Regions from separate parts of the Pantoea folii genome, predicted to be linked through region 1. Evidence: riboswitches for the same ligand, from Rfam matches in the RefSeq annotation. Region 1 holds a riboswitch; each other region holds the start of a gene.

Region 1 (5,612 bases):
ACTGCGCGGCAAAAATGGCCGCATGATTAGGGTTCACAAACCAGTCGAGCAGCAGGCGAACCTTCTGTTCGGCGTGTGCGCTGGTGGTTGCCAGCAGCAGCAAAGCGGTAATCGCGGTACGTAGGGTGTTCAAGGGACGTCCTTATGTTGAGTGCCAGAGGAATTTTTTACGCAGCAACGCGACGCCGCCAGAGAGCAGCAGCGCCAGCATCAATAAGAGCAATAAAGCAGCAAAGCTGGTGGCGGTTTCCAGGCGGGCGTTGGATTGCATCATCAGGTAGCCCAGCCCTTCGCTGGCACCCACCCATTCGCCAATCACCACCCCAATCGGGGCCAGCACCACCGCCATCTGCAAACCGGAAAAGAATTGCGGTAGCGCAGCAGGCCAGCGCACGTGCCAGAAAACCCGTGCGCGCGAAGGATTCAGTGTGCCCGCCAGTTCCAACCAGCCGGAGGGTGTGCGGCACAGGCCATCGAAAAAGGACAGGCACAGTGGGAAGAAAACGATTAACGCGGCGACCACCACTTTGGAGGCGATGCCAAATCCCAGCCACAACACCAGCAGTGGCGCCAGCGCAAACACCGGAATCGCCTGACTGGCGGTCACCAGCGGAAACAGCACGCGGCGTAGAGTCTGGCTGCCCGCCATCAGCACCGCCAGCATCACGCCCGTCCCAACGCCCAGCATCAGCGCCAGCACAATCTCTGCCAGGGTAAACAGCGCGTGATGCGCCAGCAGCTGGCGATGCAGCCATAATGCCTCCAATACCGCCAGTGGCGAAGGCAGCAAAAAGTCAGGCACGCCATGGTGCCGCGCCAGCAGCCAGCCACACAGCAGCACCGCGATCAGATAGATCGCGCTAAACAGTTTTTTCATCTTGATTCAGTCGGGAAAAGAGTTCGCCCTGCGCCTGTAGCAGGCGAGGATCATCAAGGGATCGGGGAGCATCACCCGCAGGCACCGGCCAGCTTTCAACCGCTAACGGCTGGCCATGCAACAGCACGATGTCATCGGCCATACGGCAGGCTTCGAGCGGATCGTGCGTAACCAGCAGCACCGTTTTGCCCTTGAGCAGCGTGGCAGTCAGGGTTTGCAGACTGAGTTTGGTCATCACATCCAGCGTGGCGAAGGGCTCATCCATCAGCACCACTTCGCGTTGGGCATACAGTGTACGTGCCAGTGCCACACGCTGCCGCATCCCGCCTGAAAGCTTATCCGGTGAGGCTTGCGCCACCTCACTCAGCTTTACCTGCTCAAGCAGCGCCAACGCACGCGCGCGGTCCGATTTTTCACCGTTGAGCCGAGCGGAAAGCATCACGTTTTCCAGCACCGTCAGCCACGGATACAACAAATCCTGTTGCCCCATCCACGCCACTTTGCCCGGTAAGCCACTGATTTCGCCCTGTTGTGGCTGCAACAAACCTGCCACCAGCCGCAATAAGGTGCTTTTCCCAATGCCGCTGCGCCCCAACAGCACGGTGGTTTTACCGCCGCGCAGTTGCAGATTGAGTTGCTGGCACAGCGCCTGTTCGCCCCAGCTAAAGGTGATGTCATTAAATCCGATCGGATTCATAGTCGCTTTGCCGCCAACATTGCCAGACGGGTAAACCCTCGCGCTTCCAACACCGAGGCCGCCTGCGCCGCGCGAATGCCGCTGGCACACACCAGCACGATGCGCCGATCCTGCGGCGGCTGCCAATCGACTATGGCGTGCGGCAGAATGCGTTCGACGATGTTCGCTACGCTGACGGGGGCTTCTTCCACACTGCGCAACTCGACAATGCAATCATCTTTCGTCAGCAGTTGCTCATCGATAAAGGGCACGCTGTTTTCTGGCTCTTCCGCGCCGTCAAAACGAAATGCGCGCATATGCCAGTTGATGAAGTCGCAGTTGATCACACTGCCGAGGGGTGAAGGTTGCAGATCCAACAGCACGCTGAGTGCCATCTGCGCCTGCATTGCACCCAAAGTCGCCACTGCCGGTCCCATCACGCCTGCGATGTTGCAGTTGGCTGCGGAGGCGGGTAAGCGTGGAAACAGTGCCCGATAGCTCGGCGCGCTGCCGCAGAAGCCACCGACGTAGCCCTGACGACCTAATACTGATGCACTGATCAAAGGAATCTGCGTTGCCATACAGGCGTCGGAGAGTTGATAGGTCACCGCGAAGTTATCAGCGGCATCAATCACCAGATCGATATCCGTGAGGAGGTGCGGCAGATCGCTGGCGCCGATAGCCCGTGGCACCACCTCTATCTGCACCTCGGGATTACGTTGCACCAGCGCCTGTTGCGCACGTGCTGCCTTGCTGTGACCGATGTCCTGCATCGTAAACAGCGTCTGGCGATGAAGATTGTGTAAGGCCACTTCATCGTCGTCACACAGGCGGATAAAACCGACGCCTGCGCCAACCAGCTGCGGCAGTAATGTAGCGCCCAACCCGCCTGACCCCACCACCAGGACGCACGCATCCGCCAGCTTTTGCTGACCTTCGACACCGATTTCCGGCAGCATCATCTGCCGTTGATAGCGATCCATGATGGCTCCTTAACTCAAACTCGCCAGACCGAAGATCGGTGTTGAAGCTGCCGCCATATCCCGTTTCTCCATCAAACCAGCACTGCGTGCGGCCTGTCCCGCTTCAATCGCCAGCCGGAAACCGTTCGCCATGCCAACCGGATCGCCGGCTTTCGCCACCGCGGTATTGAGCAGGATGCCATCGAAGCCCATCTCCATCGCCTGTGCGGCCTGTGATGGCGCACCGATGCCTGCATCAATTATCAACGGGATGTCGCTGAACCATGCCCGCATCGCGCGTAATCCTTCAATGTTGCGCAGGCCCTGCCCGGAACCGATCGGCGCGCCCCACGGCATCAGCAGTTCACAACCGGCTTCCAGCAGCTTCTCACCGACGATCAAATCTTCGGTGGTGTACGGGAAGACCTGAAAACCGTCCGCACACAGGATGCGTGCCGCTTCAACCAGCGCAAAAGGATCGGGCTGGAGCGTGTCGGCATGCCCGATCACCTCCAGTTTGATCCACGAGGTGTTGAACAGTTCGCGCGCCATCTGCGCGGTGGTCACCGCCTCTTTCACCGTGTGACAGCCTGCGGTATTGGGTAGCACGCGAATATCCAGCCCGGTCAGCAGCTCGCGAAAAGCCGCGCCCGCCGCGCCTTCACGACGCAAACTCACGGTGATGATTTCCGTGCCAGAGGCGGCAATGGCCTGTTGCAGAATCGCCGGTGATGGATAGCCCGCGGTGCCAAGCAGAAAACGTGACTGCGGATCGAAATCGTAAAACATGTTTCAACCTCCCTGCATCGGGGACAAGACTTCCAACTGACAGCCCTCTTCCAGCTGCTGGCTGCTGTACTGACTTTTAGGCACAAAGTTGCCGTTGAAAGCGCTGGCAACGCATGCGGCATCAATTTGCTGCTCGATCAGCAATTCGCTGAGCGTGCTGGCCTCAGTGCGGATCGCCCGGCCGTTAAGCTGAATATTCATAGGATTGTTCCCCGAAAAGGCGCTGCATCAGCTGTTCTGCCATCATTGGCGCCAGCAGAAAACCGTGGCGATACATGCCGTTAAGATAATAAGTGTCGTTTTGATAATGGATTTCTGGCAGGTTGGCCGGATAAGCAGGACGTAAACCGCTGCCGCTTTCGACTACGCGGGCTTCCGCCAGAGCAGGATGAATAGCGTAGGCCGCGCTGAGCAGTTCCATCATGGCGCGCGCGCTAATCGGGCTGGCATCGTCGCTTTCCACCATGGTGGCGCCGAGCATGAAATGACCATTACGGCGCGGCACCAGATAGCAGGGAAAGCGCGGATGCAAGAGGCGAATCGGACGCGAAAAGTGCACTTCATCGCTGTGCAGAATCACCATCTCGCCACGCACAGCACGCAGGCGCGGAAGGTCGGCTTTGGCATGCATGCCACGACAATCAATCACCCGGCCCGAAGGTTGTATTGCATCAAAACGCACGCCGCGCTGTAACAGCTTTTCGCGCATTTCCGTGAGCGCCAGGCGCGGGTCGAGATGTGCTTCCCCGGCAAAAAACAGCCCACGGGCAAAACGCCCGGCCAGCAACGGTTCAATGTCACCGGGATCGACCCATTGGTGCTTTTCGGTCATGCGCGCAAAACGGTTAAGTTCCTGGCTGTCGCGCGGTGGCGCCACCACCAACGTTCCCTGATGTGCCACGCTGCTGACACGCTGTTGCCACCAGCCAGCGGCGTGTTGCCCGAGAGAGATCACTTCCTGCGGGGCACTTTCAGATTCACACCAGGGTGCAAGCATGCCGCCAGCAAACCAGGAAGCAGGCTGGCGGGAGTCGTCGCCAATGACGTCGACGTCTTCGCCGCGTTCAGCCAGCAGCGTCGCCACGCAGAGACCAGCCACGCCGCAGCCTAATACCGTCCAGCGGCTCACAGCAGGTTATCCGGGATATAAAGGGAATTCACATCGGCCTCTCAGTGTTGACTGAGACCCGCAGATACAGGAGGAGGGAAAGGGCGCGAGCGATCCTCTGCGCCAGACAACACCGGAGCGGTGCTGTCAGTCTTCCTACGCCAGTATCAACTGGGTCAGGTTCAAAGGGTCGCTAAGCCGCGCATTGCGCTTTTAGCCTCTCAGTCTCTTTGGCGAGACTCCCCCGACGCGTCTATTTGTATTGCAGGCGCAGGTCGCCGTCAAGCACGGATTACCGCAGATAGCCATCACGTCATCGCATGGCATTTATCGCTACGTACACGTTCTGGATCGAAAACGTAACATATGGTATACAAAGGCATTATTGCTACTTTTCAAGCGCAAAGAAATTATAGGTGATGTTGGACTCATTATGAAAAATATTAGAATTGCCTTTATTAAAGCCGGTTGGCACAAAGAGATTGTGCACAATGCGTTGGTGGGTTTTGAGCAAGAATTAAAAGCACAGAACGTTGAAGCGGAATTAAAAGTGCTGGAAGTGCCGGGCGCATTTGAAATGCCGCTGCTGGCAAAACGCTTAGCGGAAACCGGTAAATACGACGCGATTGTAGCGGCTGCGCTGGTGGTGGATGGCGGTATCTATCGTCACGATTTCGTTGCTGCAGCCGTGGTTGATGGCCTGATGAACGTTCAGCTGACCACCAATGTGCCAGTGTTCTCTGTCTCACTGACGCCGCACAATTTCCAGCCGGTCGATGTGCTGGAAAACTTCTATACCGAACACTTTATTAAGAAAGGCAAAGAGGCCGCGCGTGCTGCGCTGGCGATTCATAATTTGTCGATCGATTAATTCCCTCTCAGGAACACTTCATTATTCGCGGTGAAGTGTTCTTGCTCTCAATAATACCTCCCTGCCCTTAAGAACAATATGTTCTACGTTATTTCGAAAATCGCATAAGCCACTTTCATTACTCTCCTCTGCTACTTCAACTTACGTAAATTTTTGTCGTAAACAGCAAAAGGTGTACAAAAACACTTCACATTCATAGCATTCACTATAATGTATAGCACATGCTATACTTCTCAGGGGATGACTATGTTGACCAGGCACGTTATATCAGTTGTGATGCTTACACTCGCGATGAGCGCTTCAGCGCTTGCCGCTGACAAACTTAAAGT
Region 2 (5,612 bases), on a different contig from region 1:
ACCGCCCTCATATTCGGCCATAAACGCCATCATTAATGAATGCGGGAACGGCCAGGGCTGCGAGGTGACGTAGCGGACATTTTTAACCCGGACGTTGCTCTCTTCCATCACTTCACGCGCGACGGCCTGCTCCAGCGTCTCCCCGACCTCAACAAAGCCAGCTAATACTGTGTAAATGCTGTTGCGATGACGCGCATGGTTGGCCAGCAGAATCTCCTCCCCCCGGCGAATCGCCACGATAATGCACGGCGCGATTTGCGGGTAATAGCGTTCGCGACAGTGGTGACACAGACAGGCAAACTCGCGCTTACTGAGGTGCATTTCGTGGCCGCAGTAGCCACACCAGCGGTGTGAGCGGTAGAATTCGGCGAGTTGAACTCCACGCCCAACCATCTGAAAAAGCCCAACATCTTCGTCGATAAGCTGGCGAACAGAGCCCATATTGTCAGGTCGTGATTCACGTATCAGCCAGACATTCTCCGCCTGCCATTCGCCAATCAAAATCGCGGTTTTTCCAGTCAGGCCAAAATCGCCGGATAAGCCATGCGGCAGTTCACCTTGCGGTAACCAAAGTTTTTGTTCATGGCTGACAATCCACCAGCCAGCGTCTACGCTTGAGATCTCACGTTGCATCTTATTCGTTGTCCTTAGCGTCAAATGGCACGCTGAAATCCTGATGTTAAGTGTGGAATGGATAACTATAACTCACCCGGAGCCCCATATGCTTACCCAGTTAGATGACCTGGCCAGGCGTGTAAGTGGCGGTAATGAACTTGTTGATGCGTGGCTGCGCGCGCGCCGACAGTTGCTTGTCAGCTATTACGCATTAATTGGCATCAAGCCAAACAAAGAGGCGCTCAGTGCCCTGGATGAACAGGCGCTGGATGCGTTTTGTCACGGCCTGGTAGATTACCTCTCAACCGGTCATTTCAGTATTTATGAACGCATTATCAGTGAGATGGAAGGCGATAGCCCACTCATTGCGGCAGCCCAACTCTATCCCGCTCTGGAAGCGAATACCGATCGCATGATGCAACTGTATGACAGCCATCTGCAGCAGGCCATCAACGACGATAACTGCGTAGAATTCCAGAAGGCGTTATCCGAAGTGGGTGAAGTGCTGGAGTCACGCTTCACGCTGGAAGATAAGCTGGTGCAACTCGCCTGGGATAACCAGCTGGCGCGCCCACCGGTCGCCAATGAAAGCAGCATGGCTCGCCCCGCTTAACTTCGGCCCCATGTAAAAAACTTGTTATTCCGAAAAAGCCCTCTTATGCTGAATGGGCTTTTTTATTGAGGCCTATTCACGTTTTTATGCGTCTCTTTAAAGCAATCTAGAGTCAAATTTTGCGATATAAGCGTAGCGTGCGCAGCCAGTTCACGCTCGGACAGCGCGCAGTGGCCGGAGCGTACACGTAGTACGTGACGGACACGAGCACTGCCCAAACGTGAAATGGCAAGCAAAGTAGCTTATATCGTAAAATTCAACCTTGTCGGAGTGCCCTAAGGGGCTGAGACCGTTTATTCGGGATCCGCGGAACCTGATCAGGTTAGTACCTGCGAAGGGAACAAGAGTAGACATTCACAGAGCGATGCGTGTTGGCGCCCGGCATCGTCCCTGTTACTCCTTCCGAACTCTGGACAAGCAACTTCCCCTTAATTCAGGAAATTTGCTATGTCTGTTGCTAAAACTTCTCGTCGTGAACAACGTGCACAAGCGCAGGAATTTATCGATTCGCTGCAAGGCACCGCTTTCCCCAATTCAAAACGTATCTGGATTACCGGCAGCCGAGCGGATATCCGTGTGCCGATGCGCGAAATCCAGCTTAGCCCTACACACATCGGTGGCACAAAAGAGAATCCACAGTATGAGCACAACGAACCAGTGCCGGTATATGACACGGCAGGTGCTTATGGCGACCCCGCGGCCACCATTGATGTGCATCGGGGATTAGACCGATTGCGTGAAAACTGGATCGCTGAACGCGATGACAGCGAAGCGATCCACCAGTTGAGTTCGCAATACACTCAGCAACGCTTAGCCGATGAAGGGCTGGATCACCTGCGCTTCGAGCAGTTACCGCAGCCGCGTCGTGCCAAAGCTGGCCGCTGCGTCACACAGCTGCATTACGCACGTCAGGGCATGATTACACCCGAGATGGAATTTATTGCGGTGCGAGAAAACATGGGCCGCGAACGTATTCGTGGTGAAGTGCTACTGCAACAGCACCCGGGCCACAGTTTTGGTGCCAATCTGCCGGAAAACATCACCGCCGAATTTGTGCGCCAGGAAGTTGCCAGCGGCCGCGCTATCATACCCTCCAATATTAATCACCCCGAATCCGAGCCGATGATCATTGGCCGTAACTTTCTGGTGAAGGTGAACGCCAATATAGGCAACTCAGCGGTGAGCTCATCGATCGAAGAGGAAGTGGAGAAACTGGTGTGGTCAACACGCTGGGGGGCGGATACCGTGATGGACCTCTCCACAGGCCGCTATATCCATGAAACGCGCGAGTGGATTTTGCGAAACAGCCCGGTGCCGATTGGTACTGTGCCCATTTATCAGTCACTGGAGAAAGTGAATGGCGTGGCGGAAGACCTTAACTGGGAGATTTTCCGCGATACCCTGCTCGAGCAAGCAGAACAGGGGGTGGATTACTTCACTATTCACGCTGGTGTGCTGCTGCGCTATGTGCCGATGACGGCTAATCGTCTGACCGGTATTGTCTCGCGTGGTGGTTCGATCATGGCGAAATGGTGCCTGTCACATCATCAAGAGAGTTTCCTCTATCTGCATTTCCGCGAGATCTGTGAAATCTGCGCCGCCTATGATGTCGCGCTCTCACTCGGTGATGGCCTGCGTCCGGGATCGATTCAGGACGCCAACGATGAAGCCCAGTTTGCCGAGTTGCATACCTTAGGTGAGTTGACCAAGATCGCCTGGGAATACGATGTGCAGGTAATGATTGAAGGTCCAGGCCATGTGCCAATGCAGATGATCCGCCGCAACATGACCGAACAGTTAGAGCACTGTCACGAAGCGCCGTTTTACACGCTTGGCCCACTGACCACCGATATCGCCCCCGGGTACGATCATTTTACCTCCGGCATTGGTGCCGCGATGATTGGTTGGTTTGGCTGCGCCATGCTGTGCTACGTCACACCGAAAGAGCACCTCGGTTTGCCGAATAAAGAAGATGTTAAGCAGGGGCTGATTACCTACAAGATCGCCGCGCATGCAGCCGATCTGGCTAAGGGCCATCCCGGCGCTCAGATCCGTGATAACGCCATGTCGAAAGCACGCTTTGAATTCCGTTGGGAGGATCAGTTCAATCTGGCGCTCGATCCGCATACGGCACGCGCTTATCACGATGAGACATTGCCGCAGGAATCGGGCAAAGTGGCTCACTTCTGCTCAATGTGCGGTCCAAAATTCTGTTCGATGAAAATTACCCAGGAAGTGCGCGAATATGCTGCTCGCCAGCAGGCAGAAGCCCAGCCCATTGAAATTGGCATGGCGCAGATGTCGGATGCCTTCCGCAGCCGTGGTGGCGAGCTTTATCACGCCGCCGATGCCCTTAAAGAGGAAAAAGTATGACCGATGCCTTTCCAGCCACGGCCCCGAAACTGGGGCTGTACCCTGTTGTTGATAGCGTAGAGTGGATTGCACGCTTACTGGAGGCTGGCGTTCGCACCATCCAGTTGCGCATCAAAGATTGCCAGGATCATGAAGTAGAAGACGCAGTGCGCGAGGCAATTGCGCTGGGCAAGCAGTATCGTGCACGCCTGTTTATCAACGATTACTGGCGATTAGCGATTAAATATAACGCCTATGGCGTGCATCTTGGTCAGGAAGATTTGGACGTGGCTAATCTGGACGCTATCCGCCAGGCAGGTTTGCGTCTTGGGTTATCGACTCATGATGATGCCGAGTTGGACCGCGCGCTGGCGCTGCGTCCTTCCTACATTGCACTGGGACACATTTACCCTACGCAAACCAAAGATATGCCTTCCGAACCACAGGGTGTTATAGAACTGAAACGCCACATGGCACGGTTGCAGGATATACCGACTGTGGCGATTGGCGGTATATCCCTTGCGCGCGTACCTGAAGTTTTGGCCACTGGCGTTGGAAGCGTTGCCGTGGTGAGCGCCATTACTCAGGCGGGAGACTGGCGTCAGGCGACACAGGAGCTGCTGGCACTGGTTGAAGCTGGAACCCAGCCTGCAGAAGCGCTGTAACGTCATGCAAACTTGGTGGATTGGCTGGAAGCTCACGCGCAGCCGGCTTTTTGCGGGCTGGCGTGAATTTCCGTTCAGGATAAAGTGTGCCTGCCCGCTGTCGCTGGCAGTGGGCCAGGGCTGGTCTACCTCTCTCTCCAGCCCTGCCTTTCTACTCTAATCAGTCAGGGAAGGAGCCTGTTCCGTTTCGATATGACAGGCGTGCATGGCCTGCTCCACCGCAGCGCCAAGCTGGGCGATGGCCTGTTCAGTTTGCTCATTGATGGGCAAACCATAATTGAGGCGCAAGCAGTTGCGATATTTTCCCGAGGCAGAAAACAGTGATCCGACAGCGACCTGAATGTTCAACGTGCGCAATTCGCCGTTTAGCCGAACCGCATCAAACGCTTCAGGTAATTCAATCCACATCAGGAAGCTGCCCTGCGGACGCGAGACACAGATTCCGCACGGGAAATAGTGGCGTACCCAGCAGCTAAAAGTCTCGTAGTTACGTTGATAAACCTGGCGCATCCGGCGTAAATGCGGCCCATAGTGACCAAGACGAATAAATTCGGCCACCGCATGTTGCGGCTGTGTGGCTGTTGAACCCGTGCCGATATATTTCATATGCAAGACGCGATCGCGATAGCGTCCAGGTGCCACCCAGCCAACACGTAACCCGGGAGCCAGCGTCTTAGAGAATGAACTACACAACAACACCCTGCCATCCATATCCAAAGATTTAATGGTAATGGGACGTGGATACTCCCATGCCAATTCACCGTAGACATCGTCTTCAATAATCGCGGCATCAAAGCGCTGTGCCAGTGCCAGCAACGCACGCTTGCGCGCCTCGGGCATGATAAATCCGAGTGGATTATTGCAATTTGGCACTACTACCACGGCTTTAATGGGCCACTGCTCGAATGCCAACTCCAGAGCTTCGAGGCTAATGCCCGTCACCGAATCGGTAGGGATTTCAATGGCACGGATACCAAGCCCGCGCAGAGTCTGCATCGTGCCATGAAATGTCGGAGATTCAACGGCGATAATATCACCCGGTTCACACACCGCACGGATCGACACGGACAGCGCTTCATGGCAGCCCGTGGTGATCACAATATCCTCTGCGGTGAGCTGACAACCGCTATCGATAGTTAAGCGTGCGACCTGCTCACGCAAGGCCGCAACGCCTAACAGACTGTCATAATTGAGCTGGTCAAGATCCTGCTTCTGCGCCATTCGGCTCTGAATTTTCCATAATGGCTTCAATGTCGGCTGGGTAAGGTCTGGCATGCCGCTACCTAATTGCAGCACGTTACCGCTGTTGCGGCTGCTTAATAATTCCAGCACCGATTCCCACTGGGTGATCTCGACGGGGCGTTGTA
Region 3 (5,612 bases), on a different contig from region 1:
CTGAAAAAGTATCAGGGCCTGCTGGATAAAACTGAGCACGCGCTGCATGAACACAGCATGTTTACCATTCTGGTGGGGCGCTTCGTCGGCCCGACGCGTCCGTTGATTCCACTGGCGGCGGGTATGCTGGAACTGCCGGTGCGCAAGTTCCTGCCGCCCAACCTGATTGGCTGTATTCTCTGGCCGCCGGCTTATCTGATGCCGGGCATTCTGGCGGGAGTGGCGATTGATGTGCCACAGGCCGCGCAAGGCGGTAATTTTAAGTGGCTGCTGTTGCTGGTGGCGTTGCTGGTGTGGATGGGATTCTGGCTGATGTGGCGCTGGTGGCGCAGTGGTAAAACCACTGACTGGGCGACGAAATATCTGCCGCAGGCGCGTTTGCGCTGGCTGGCACCGCTGGCGGCGGCTATCGGCGTGGCGGCATTTATCGCCATTCAGTATCACCCGATGATGCCTATCTTCCGCCAGCTATTGTGGAAGGTGTTCTTCGCTTAAGGCTTTTTCACGCCAAGGATGGTAGCCGCTTCACTCTCTCCACTGATCAAGCTCGCCGTGCTGCCATCCCAGTAAATCCGCCCATCGACCACCACCAGACTGCGCGGCGCAATTTGCTGGGCGTCTTCCAGGCTGTGCGACACCATCAGCAGCGTGATATTGCGGCTTTCACACACCGTACGCACCAGTTGCAGCATCTCACCGCGAAGCGCCGGATCGAGCGCAGAGAAGGGCTCATCGAGCAGCAGGATCGGCCGATCGCGCAACAGGCAGCGCGCTAAGGCCACGCGCTGACGTTGACCGCCGGAAAGCTCGACGGGCAAGCGGTTCAGCATCTCCGCTAACCCGGTCTGCTCAGCGATGGTGGCCAGCTGTTGCTGCTGTTCCCGCGTCAGTTTCAAGCCTGGATGCAAGCCTAATCCCATATTTTGCTGCACCGTCAGGTGTGGGAAGAGGTTGTTTTCCTGAAACAGCATCGACACCGGCCGCGCCGACGGCACGCTGCGCGTATGATCGACGCCATTCATTATCAGGGTTCCCTGGCTCACTGGCAAAAAACCGCCGATCAGACTGAGCAAGGTGCTTTTGCCTGCGCCGCTGGGACCAAGGATTGCCAGACGTTCACCCGCCTGGGCTTCAAAACGGAAGCGCATTGGCAGATGCTGGTAAAGGTAAGTGAGATTATTCAGTGTCAGCATGACGACCCGGCAGTTTTTCCATCAGGGTAAAGAGTAACAGGCACAGCGATAACAGCAGCAGTGCGGTTACGGCACCGTCTGCGCCGCGATAGGCACCAATTTGCTGGAACAGATAGAACGGTAGCGTGCGGAAATCGGCGCTGCCAAACAGGGCCACCACGCCGAAATCACCAATCGACAGCACGCAGGCAAACGCCAGCGCTTGTGCAATGGGCCGCTTCAGCGCGCGCAGTTCAATCAGTTTCAGGCGATTAATACCAGCAATGCCCAGTGATGCGCAGAGCGGGGTGTAGCGAGCGCTGATATCGCGCATCGGGTTCTCCAGTACCTTCATCGCATAGGGGATGGCAATCAGCGCATTGGTGAAAATCACTAAGCCATCGGCGCGCTGCGGCAGGCCGATGGTGGCGTTGAACAGCAGGAAAAAGCCGCTGGCCAGCACGATGCCGGGCATCGCCAGGATCAGCATACCGCTTAGCTCCATTGCCTGTGCCGCAACTTTGCGCTGACGCTGACGCAGCTCGCGACTGCTCCATAGCAACATGATGGTCAGCACCACGCACAGCAATCCGGCGCCGATGGCGATGCGCAGTGAGGTGAAGGTCGCTTGCCATAACGCGGGCTGTTGCAGGGCACCTGCAACACCACCGCGCAAGCCATCAACGATCACCGCAGCGAGCGGCGGCAGCAACAGCAGTAGCGCACAGACAATCAGTAGCGTGTCGCCGATCCGGGCATGCCAGCAATCCTGCGGGTCACGCCAGCCACGAATATTTTGGCTGCCGGTAGGGATGGCTTTACTGAAACGTTGGCTGAGCAGCACCAGCAGCAAACAGCATCCGAGTTGTAACAGTGCCAGTAGCGCCGCACGACTGGGATCGTAATCAAAACTCAGCGCCTGATAAATCGCTAGCTCTAACGTGGTGGCGCGCGGTCCACCGCCCAATGCCAGTACCGTGGCAAAGCTGGCGAAGCACAGCATAAAAATTAGGGCTGCGGTGGGCAGGATCTGACGTCGCAACCATGGCCACTCGACCAAACGAAACAGATTCCAGCCGCGCAGGCCAAGCTGGGCGGCTAACTGGCGCTGCTCGCCAGGAATGCTTTCCAATGCCTGCAACAGCATGCGGGTGGCAAGCGGCAGATTGAAGAACACATGTGCCAGTAAAATGCCCTGCAAGCCATAGGGCGAGAAGGTGTAATCAATGCCAGGCAGGCTGCAGAGGTGCGCCAGCCAGCCGCTGCGACCGTAAACACTGAGCAAACCAAATACGGCCACTAAAACCGGCAATACCAGCGTCATGGCACACAGGCGCAGCAGCAGATTACGTCCCGGAAAGCGGCGACGATACAACGCGCGTGCCAGCAGAATCGACGGCAGCACCGAGAGCAGGGCAGATAAAAGCGCCTGCTCAAACGAGAAGGCCAGGACGTGGTGCAGATAACTGTCTGACAGCAGAGCGCGCCAGTCAGTGACCGGCGCCGCCATCACTAAGGCGCCAAACGCCAGCAGTGCCACTGCGCACAATAGCAGCGCAACGGCACTTCCAGGAATTAACCAGGCTGGCATTAACGGCTAACGGCTTGTTGCCAGGTGCGAATCCAGTCCGCGCGATGATCGGCCACTTCGGCTGAGCTGTATTGCAGCGCATTCGCCGGCACGGTCAGTGACTGATAACCGGTAGGCAGATCGCTTTTGATCACCGGATACATCCAGTTGCCAGTCGGAATGGTCTGCTGGAAAGCTGGCGACACCATAAATTGCATAAACTGCTGCGCCAGTTTGGGCTGTTTGCTGCTAGCGAGCTGTGCAGCGACTTCCACTTGCAGATAATGGCCTTCGCTAAACGGCGCAGCGGCGTAGTTATCTTTCTTCTCTTCGATGATGTGATATGCCGGAGAGGTGGTGTAACTCAGCACCAGATCGCCTTCGCCTTTCAGGAACAGGCCATAGGCTTCGCTCCAGCCCTTAGTGACGGTGACCGTTTTCTGTGCCAGCTTCTGCCAGGCGTCAGGTGCTTTATCGCCATACACTTTTTGCATCCACAGCAGCAGGCCTAATCCCGGTGTGCTGGTGCGTGGATCTTCATAGATCACACGCCACTTTTCCGGGCTTTCAACCAGTTCTTTCAGGCTTTTCGGTGGGTTCTTCAGCTTGTTTTTATCGTAGACGAAGGCGAAGTAGCCGTAATCGAACGGAACGAAGGTGTCGTTATGCCAGCTATCAGGCAGTTGCAATTTACTGGTGTCGACGGTGCTTTTTGCGAACAGGCCGGTTTTTTCGGCGGCTTGCACGAGGTTGTTATCGAGGCCCAGCACCACATCGGCTTTGCTGTTTTTGCCTTCCATCCGCACGCGGTTGAGCAGCGACACGCCATCTTCCAGCGCCACATAGTTCAGTTCGCAGCCGCACTCGGCTTCAAAGGCTTTTTTAACGGCAGGGCCGGGGCCCCAATCTGCAGAGAACGAGTCGTAGGTGTAAACGGTAAGAACAGGCTTGGCAGCCAACGCCGGGGCAGAGATCAACAGCAACACGGGCAAGACTTTGTTTAACACTTTGCGCTCCTTGAGGAGAAGATAAAGTTGAGTCGCAAAGGATCTGAGTTATCGCTCATCTCAAATCCCTACGCCGGTATGAGCCGGATCAGGTTCGACGGGTTTCTCTCAGCCCAATACCAGGGCACCCCGTTGAGAACGGCTTATTTTAGACACTTCTGTGACAGCGCGAAAGTGTCACAGCTCCGGTGGTGCAAACCAGGCCGATTTAAAGTCAAACCAGCCGAGCGTGTTGAGCCGCACACCGCGCATACTGCGCTGGCCTTCCAGCAGTAACCAGTGATGGAAGAGCGGATGAACAAAGTCGCTGTTCACCAACTGTTTGCTCCACTCGGCCAGAGGCAAGGCTTTCTGTCGCCACTGTTGTGCATCTGCGTGCCAGTCAATCGGAACGCAGTGATGCATGAGCGGCAATTCGTAGAGCTGCGCAAACAGTGCGTAGTCGAGCGGCAGAGTGAAGTTGACGCTGCCGAGCCAGATGTCACTCTCTCCTTCACCTTCGAACCACTCTTCGTAGCTCAGCTCGCGCGTGATCAGCTCAACGCCCTGTTCAGCCAGCAGCGGGCGCAGGGCGTTAGCAATGCCTTCATGCTCGACATGATGGCTGTACCAGCTGATGGTCAGTTGCGTGAGTCCATCGGGCTTTTCGGCTGGGGTGAGATCGCGGCGATGATGCCAGCGCGGTAAGAAACCGTATGCAGGGAACCAGTAGCGCTGATAGCCCACACCCGCATGGTTGAGCAGGGCAATCGGGTTAAGCAGATAGCTCACCCAGCGTCGAAAATGGGCATCCTTACCACGCTCTGAGCGCTGGTCGAACAGCAGGAAATAGCAGCCTTCTTCCAGACGGCTCTCTTCGGATTTCTCATCGGCGGTTTCCCCCTGCAGCTTCACGCCGGCATACACCAGCTCGTCGCTGATTTCCGGCAGCACCCAAATCGACACGTCATCAATCAGAGCGCGATAGCCAAAATAGTCATCAAAGGCGGCGATTTTCAGCTGCGTCTGCTGGTTGCGTACCACGCTGTACGGACCAGTGCCGATGGGTTGACGGGCGAAATGGCGCAACGTCGGCCATTCGCGCGGCAGGATCATCGCGCTGACGCTGGCCAATAGCCACGGCAGCCAGCTATCGGGCTGTGACAGATGAATATCCAGCGTCCAGGGCGCGGGAGAGTGCAGTTTGTCGATATGCGAGAACAGCGGCTGACTGCGTACACGTTCCAGTGAAGCGATGATGTCTTCCATCTCCAGTTCGCGGCCGTGGTGGAAGCGAATCGCGGGTCGTAAAAAGAAACGCCAATGGAGTGGGGAGGTTTGTTGCCAGTGATGGGCGATATCCGCTTCGATTTCCCCCTTTTCCTCATTTATTCGCGTCAGGCCGTTAAAGATTTGTCGCGCCAGATGGGTTTCCGAACGACGCAGCGGCGAGCCCGGCAGCAGATTGGGCAGCGGACGGTAATAGAGCACGCGCAGGATGTGCTTGCCCTGGCGGAAACTGCGCCCGAGATGCGCCGCAATCATCTGCCGCACCTGATTCTTATCGCCCACCAGTTGCACCAACTGTTCAATGCGATCCTGCTCCAGTAGATCCTCGGCGCGCTGCTGCTGCAGTGCTAAGCCGGTGTAATTGAAGCTCAGGGTCGAACGCTTACCGCGCCCGGCTTCTGCCTGCCAAATCAGCCAGCCCGCATCCTGCATGGCATTCAGCAGGTTACGCATGTGGCGGCGCGAGCAGTGCAGTCGTTCAGCCAGATCGCTTAAGGTGGTTTCCTGATCCAGCCCCTGGCAGCTTTGCCACAGACGGATGAACTGCTGTTGCAGTCGCGCAGAGGACATAAAAGGGGAACTCCTTCTCAGAAT
Region 4 (5,612 bases), on a different contig from region 1:
TAAATTTTCTGCTGAGAAATCAATGCAATCGCATCCTCAATCTCATCAACGGCCACCACTTTAAGCGTGCGTCCGAGTGCCGACGGCATCAGAGCTTCGGGGCCATCTACTACCACCACCGACCAATTGTCCATTGCCTCGCCGAACAGGATGCGATCGTCCTGCAACGCGCGAATCTCTTCACGGCTGCGCCAGGTTGCCACGCTATTAACTTCAGCCGAAGACAGCACTCGACGCGGATATTTGCGCGCCAGCGCTCGCAGTTCATGGGCGATGTACTCCGCGAATTCCTGCGGCGTGATGCGCCCGCCGCGTTCAACGAACAGCATTTGCGGTGAGTAACAGCCCGCCTGGTCATAGCGCATGACGTCATAGGCCGCGCGCTGCGCCAGATAGACGCCCTGCCTTGTATCCAGTGCCGAACGCGCCACCAGTCCCACGCTGATTTTATGGCCGTGCGGCAGAAAACGCGTGGTGACCGGCAGTTGGTGTTTGATTGCAGCCAGCGCGGCATTACCACCGTAAGCCATCACCACGTCAGGCTGTGTTAACCAGTGTTTTTCTGCTTCGGCTTCGCCGCCTTTCCACCACACTACCGCCAGGCATTCGCCAAGTTGGGGATCGATTTCAGCCAGCAGTTGCGCGAACCAGCCCGCCATCAGCGGTTCGGCACCAGGCAGTTTGCCCACGCTGCCCGCTTTCACCAGCAATCCACAAATCAGACTCCACAGCGGTAGACCCGGCACATTTCCTGCCCAGATATGCATGAGCAGGTCCGGGCCAAATGCCCGTGCGAAGCCGCCATTAGGTCGCGGCTGAAAATCATCCAGCAGCTGTGGATCGTTAAAGTCCTCGGTTAAAAAGCGCTTGAGCTGCGGCTGTCGAAAAGTTTTAAGGTATCCGGTAAGCCCAAGGCGAATCATCTCGGCGTCATAACCGGTGACAATCGCCAGCAGCATTTCGGCCTTGCGGCGCAATGGATGGTTTCGATCCAGCAAACGCGCAATGGCCTCATCAATAATTGCGACGATCTTCGCCACGCTCAGCGTTGTGAGATAAGCGCGAGCGTGATCGCGCAGATGTGCGCTGAGAAGTGTAATTTGTGCCGGATTCAGATCGGGCACGTCGACATCCAGATGCTGGCCGTGATGGCTAAAACTCAGCGTGCGCCACTGCACCCCTTCAGGTGATAAACATCCCGGTAGATAACCCGCGACCTCTTTCACACTGCACCCTGCGCAGCAGCCAGGAACTCTTCCATCGCCAGCGAACAGCCCTTCGCATCCGCTCCGGTGACCCGGCCTAGCAGATGGAAGCCGCCAGTGACCGCGCGGCCAGCATCCTCGGTCAGTAAGGCAGACACTGAATTGAAATGAGCCAGATCATGGTGCACCAGCACGCCCATCTCGCCTTCGGGCACTTCATCGCCTGTGAGTGGATTGACCACGCGGGTGCGGATCCAGTGCGGGCCGGATTTCACCGAGGGACAGGCAACGTTGCCATCGTCATAAAACTGGCTGCTCAGTTCGGTCATGCCGTACATGTTGATGCAGTGCGTGCGCGGCACGCCCAACGCCGCACTCAGCTCGGCGTAAAACTGCTCGGCCTCAATCTCACGGGATTGCCCCTTAAATCCACCGGTATCCAAAATTCGGCTTCCAGCGGGTAATGCAAAATGTCGCCCCTGGCGCTGCAGTTCGTCGAGCAGATGGACAAAGCTGTAGCTCGCGCCCAGCAGCGCATAAGGTTCGCCCTGTGCTTCAGCCTGCTCCAACGCAGCAAACAGGCGATCCATCGCGATACCGCTGTCATCCAACAGCACTTCGCTCTCGGCGGTGCCAAATTTTTCCACCGCTAATGTCAGGTAATGGGCCAGCGAAGAGTTGGGCAGCGCCCGATTATCAGGGAACAAAATGCCCATGCGAATCCGCTCTTCGCCCGCCATAAAGCGCTGGCTGAAATTCTGCATCATCGAGCATTTCCAGACGTCAAGCGTCGGATGATAGCTGCGACCTTTCACCGTGCCGGTGGTTCCGCTGGTCATAAATACCGCTTCGACGTCATCGGTGGCATGGCAGCTCAGCGTCAGATCCTTAAACGCGGTAATGGGAATTGCCGGGATGGCACGCCAGTTTTTCACCATAAACGGTGTGCGACCGCGCTGCATGGCGAAACGGCGATAAGGGAGGTTGTGTTCAAATTGGTACGCGAAGACGGCAAGCGCCATGCGGTTAAAGTCGTCGTCGGTTGTATCCTGACGCTGAAGAAAGGTGAGCAAAGCGTCGATCAAAGCAGCTTCAGTCATGGGCGAGTCCACCAGTTGCGATTGCGCGAAATTTCTCAGGCCGGGCCTGATGAGTAGAGTCTGTCCGCTACAAGCACAAAGATGGGATCAGGACGCAGTGTCGCCCTGTGTTCCGCTCCCTACGCCGGTATTAGCCGGATCAGGTTCGTAGGGTCACCACGTTGCCAACGCGAAAACGCTGGCGGGTAGAATCTCAGCCCGCTAACCGGGCACCCCCTGGAACAGGTCGCAGTCAATCAAAAGGCCGCTCAATAAAACGTCAATCAACTCACTGATTTTATTAAGCTTACTTTAAATCTACTGCAGACGGTCGTTAAAGGTTAAACCATTTGCTGTTTTAACACACTGATCTTTTTATCTGACCAGATGCACGACGAGCGTTTCAGCTTCGCGGTGATTCATTGATTAATGTGAATAGCCCTGCTGAATGAGCGAGCTGTGAGTTTTTATCATCAGATACTTCTGGCCTCAGCATTAATCCAGGAAAAAATGTCATGAGAATGCCATAACTCTACCATTAACAAGTTATTAACCAGGATATTTGATGTACTTTAGCTTTAATGCCCGTTTTATTTGTTCGAGTCCCTCTTCAATAAATCTCACAGGATTTTTTTGTGGTACGTAATATTCAGATTTTATCCCAACCATTATCAGATAATGACCAGGCGGCATCTGCAATACACATCAATTCATTTCATCAAATAAACCAGAAATAGTCTTGATTTTCCGTTAGTTAGACCAGAGACTGTTTGTGAAGCACTTAAGGGAATTTAAAATGAAGACTTCCGCTAAGGTTGGAGCACTCGGTGCCCTGGGGATTATTTTGTCTGCGTCGGGTTATGAGGTATATTCGCGGAACGTAGAAAATCAAAAAGATGAAATAGCCTGTGTGACCGTTCACAGTCGTGATGCGGTTATTGCCGTAGAGAAAGGTCTCCTCAATAAATCCCATACCGAGATGTTTGGAAAAAATAGAATCACCCTGGGCTCTCTTCTGTTCCACAACGAAAGCGTAGCAAAAAATGGTACACGTATTATCGTTCCGTTTACTTTGGCGAGCCATCGTGGGCAATCTGAGTTTCAGGCCGTAGTGAGATGTTCAAATTTACAAGATATTGAATACGATAAACTTTAATGAGTCCATTGACTCACACAGCAAACGGATAAAAAACCATGTATAAGGCAACGAAATATTACGTCTGCGATCACGCCCGCAGGGGCTTGCTGTTGCATACCGCAGGATGTGAACAGTTACCCGGTATCGATTCACGGGCGTTTATTGGCAGTATGTATAACCACAGCCAGGCATTAACCGTCGCCGCAGCGCAATATGCGAATGTTCATTACTGCCCGTGCTGTATCACTGTGAATAAGACTATCGAGCCAGAAAAATCTAAGGCAGCTATGCCAGCACTGTGCAGGGCGACAAAACCAAAGAGAAAGAAACCGGTGAAGGTTGTCGAGCCCGTGCGACACTTTCCTCTCTGACTTGATGACAGCAAATGTCCTGCAACGTTTAAATCCCATCTTTTGGCCCGAAATCAACATGTATCGTCTTAAACACCGCCCGCCTCGCTGACACCAGCGTGACGGGCGGCAGCAGACTCAAGCCGTTCTGAATCGGCGGGTGAGCGGTTTCTCAACTTCTACAATCAGGAACATCACGAAACCGATGATGAAGGTGATCACCCAATAACGGAATGGCAGTCCAGTGGTACCGAATAGCAGCTGCATAAATGGCGCGTAGATGATCAGCAGTTGCAGCACCAGCAGCACCGCGCTGACGATCCAGATCCCTTTGTTCATCAGCAGCCCTTTGCTCAGTGAGAAGCCGTCCGACACACGGCAGTTGAGCATATAGAACCACTGCGCGGTAACCAGCGTCTGCAACAGCACGGTGCGGATAAACTCAGGGGAATAGCCACGCGGCTGCAGCCAGGCTTCCAGCACAAACGCACTTATCGCAATCATTGAGCCAACAAACACCACGCGCCAGATAGCGAACCCATCCATCACATGCAGTTTGGGATCGCGCGGCGGTCGGCGCATGATGTTTTTTTCACCCTCTTCAAATGCCAGACCAAACGACAGCGTGGCCGACGTCGCCATGTTCATCCACAGAATCAGTACCGGCGTGAGCGGAATGAGATTCCCCGCCAGCAGGGCGATGATGATCAACAACCCCTGTGCGAGGTTGGTGGGCATAATAAACAGGATGGTTTTTTTCAGGTTGTCATAAACCCGGCGCCCTTCCCTTACTGCGCTGGCAATGGTGGCGAAGTTATCATCCGTGAGCACCATATCGGCGGCTTCCTTGGTCACTTCGGTGCCTTTAATGCCCATCGCGATACCGACATCGGCGCGCTTCAGGGCGGGCGCATCGTTCACGCCGTCCCCGGTCATACCGACTACCTCTTGCTTACTCTGCAACGCCTGAACCAGACGGAATTTATCCTCCGGACTGGTGCGGGCAAAGATGTCGTAGGCCTGCGCGGCATCACTCAACTGGTGATCGTCCATCACTTCCAGTTCACGCCCGGTGATGGCTGAGTCTGCATTGCCAATCCCCAGCATCTGCCCAATGCTCATCGCGGTTTGCGGGTGGTCTCCGGTGATCATTTTGACGCGTATGCCGGCTTGCAGACAGTCACGAATCGCGGTGATGGCTTCAGGGCGCGGCGGGTCCATCATTCCGGCAATGCCGAGCAGAATCACGCCCTGTTGCAGATCCTGATGGGTGAGTTCAGTTTGTCCCGGTAACGCCGGTTTCCAGGCTGCCGCCACCATGCGCAAGCCTTCGCGCGCATACTCTTCAATCTTGCCTTCCCACCAGCTGATATCGAGCGGTTGCAGGCCGTGCTCGGTTTGCTGCTGCTGACAAAGCCGGAACAGCACATCCGGCGCGCCGGTGATCAGCACGCGCTCTTCGTCACCAATGCGGTACAACGTCGACATATATTTGTATTGCGAATCAAACGGAATTTTACTGCGTAACTCGGTGGTGACCACCGGCAACTGCCCTTTGGCGGCCAGTACCTTGAGCGCACCTTCTGTCGGCCCTCCGGTGATCTTCCAGAAGCCGCTCTCATCCTTAATCAATTGACTGTCATTACACAGATCGATGGTGCGCAGATACTGTTCGAGCAAGGACCCGCCCGTGACGGTAATCGGTATGGCGTCATCCGCTTTATGAATGGCGCCAACCGGTTCATAGCTGTCACCGTCTACCCGATAGATATGGTCGGCGGTGATCACCGCTTTAACCGTCATCTCATTCATGGTCAGCGTGCCGGTTTTATCCGAGCAG

What was found. A riboswitch is a leader RNA that binds a small molecule or an ion and turns the genes downstream of it on or off. The one in region 1 is predicted to bind thiamine pyrophosphate.
Region 2: it holds a riboswitch for thiamine pyrophosphate, as region 1 does, so the genes downstream of both, thiC (phosphomethylpyrimidine synthase ThiC) here and AC1MDE_RS17750 (FAD-dependent oxidoreductase) in region 1, are expected to answer to the same signal.
Region 3: it holds a riboswitch for thiamine pyrophosphate, as region 1 does, so the genes downstream of both, thiB (thiamine ABC transporter substrate binding subunit) here and AC1MDE_RS17750 (FAD-dependent oxidoreductase) in region 1, are expected to answer to the same signal.
Region 4: it holds a riboswitch for thiamine pyrophosphate, as region 1 does, so the genes downstream of both, AC1MDE_RS02670 (LuxE/PaaK family acyltransferase) here and AC1MDE_RS17750 (FAD-dependent oxidoreductase) in region 1, are expected to answer to the same signal.

Annotation. Positions count from the first base shown of each region.
Region 1 is NZ_JBWXON010000015.1:131,957-137,568, reverse strand. Features, by position in the region: gene AC1MDE_RS17780 (ABC transporter substrate-binding protein) at 1-133, opposite strand, end outside; gene AC1MDE_RS17775 (ABC transporter permease) at 143-877, opposite strand; gene AC1MDE_RS17770 (ABC transporter ATP-binding protein) at 861-1,574, opposite strand; gene AC1MDE_RS17765 (ThiF family adenylyltransferase) at 1,571-2,536, opposite strand; gene AC1MDE_RS17760 (thiazole synthase) at 2,546-3,304, opposite strand; gene thiS (sulfur carrier protein ThiS) at 3,308-3,505, opposite strand; gene AC1MDE_RS17750 (FAD-dependent oxidoreductase) at 3,489-4,433, opposite strand; TPP riboswitch at 4,549-4,668, opposite strand; gene AC1MDE_RS17745 (6,7-dimethyl-8-ribityllumazine synthase) at 4,846-5,283, shown strand; gene AC1MDE_RS17740 (metal ABC transporter substrate-binding protein) at 5,560-5,612, shown strand, end outside.
Region 2 is NZ_JBWXON010000032.1:7,170-12,781, forward strand. Features, by position in the region: gene nudC (NAD(+) diphosphatase) at 1-633, opposite strand, end outside; gene AC1MDE_RS25115 (Rsd/AlgQ family anti-sigma factor) at 722-1,228, shown strand; TPP riboswitch at 1,485-1,585, shown strand; gene thiC (phosphomethylpyrimidine synthase ThiC) at 1,676-3,601, shown strand; gene thiE (thiamine phosphate synthase) at 3,598-4,245, shown strand; gene AC1MDE_RS25130 (aminotransferase-like domain-containing protein) at 4,402-5,612, opposite strand, start outside.
Region 3 is NZ_JBWXON010000009.1:47,526-53,137, forward strand. Features, by position in the region: gene AC1MDE_RS12180 (DedA family protein) at 1-495, shown strand, start outside; gene thiQ (thiamine ABC transporter ATP-binding protein ThiQ) at 492-1,193, opposite strand; gene thiP (thiamine/thiamine pyrophosphate ABC transporter permease ThiP) at 1,177-2,763, opposite strand; gene thiB (thiamine ABC transporter substrate binding subunit) at 2,763-3,749, opposite strand; TPP riboswitch at 3,797-3,891, opposite strand; gene sgrR (HTH-type transcriptional regulator SgrR) at 3,927-5,588, opposite strand.
Region 4 is NZ_JBWXON010000001.1:542,332-547,943, forward strand. Features, by position in the region: gene AC1MDE_RS02665 (acyl-CoA reductase) at 1-1,226, opposite strand, end outside; gene AC1MDE_RS02670 (LuxE/PaaK family acyltransferase) at 1,223-2,305, opposite strand; TPP riboswitch at 2,404-2,532, opposite strand; gene AC1MDE_RS02675 (hypothetical protein) at 3,081-3,440, shown strand; gene AC1MDE_RS02680 (cation-transporting P-type ATPase) at 3,911-5,612, opposite strand, start outside.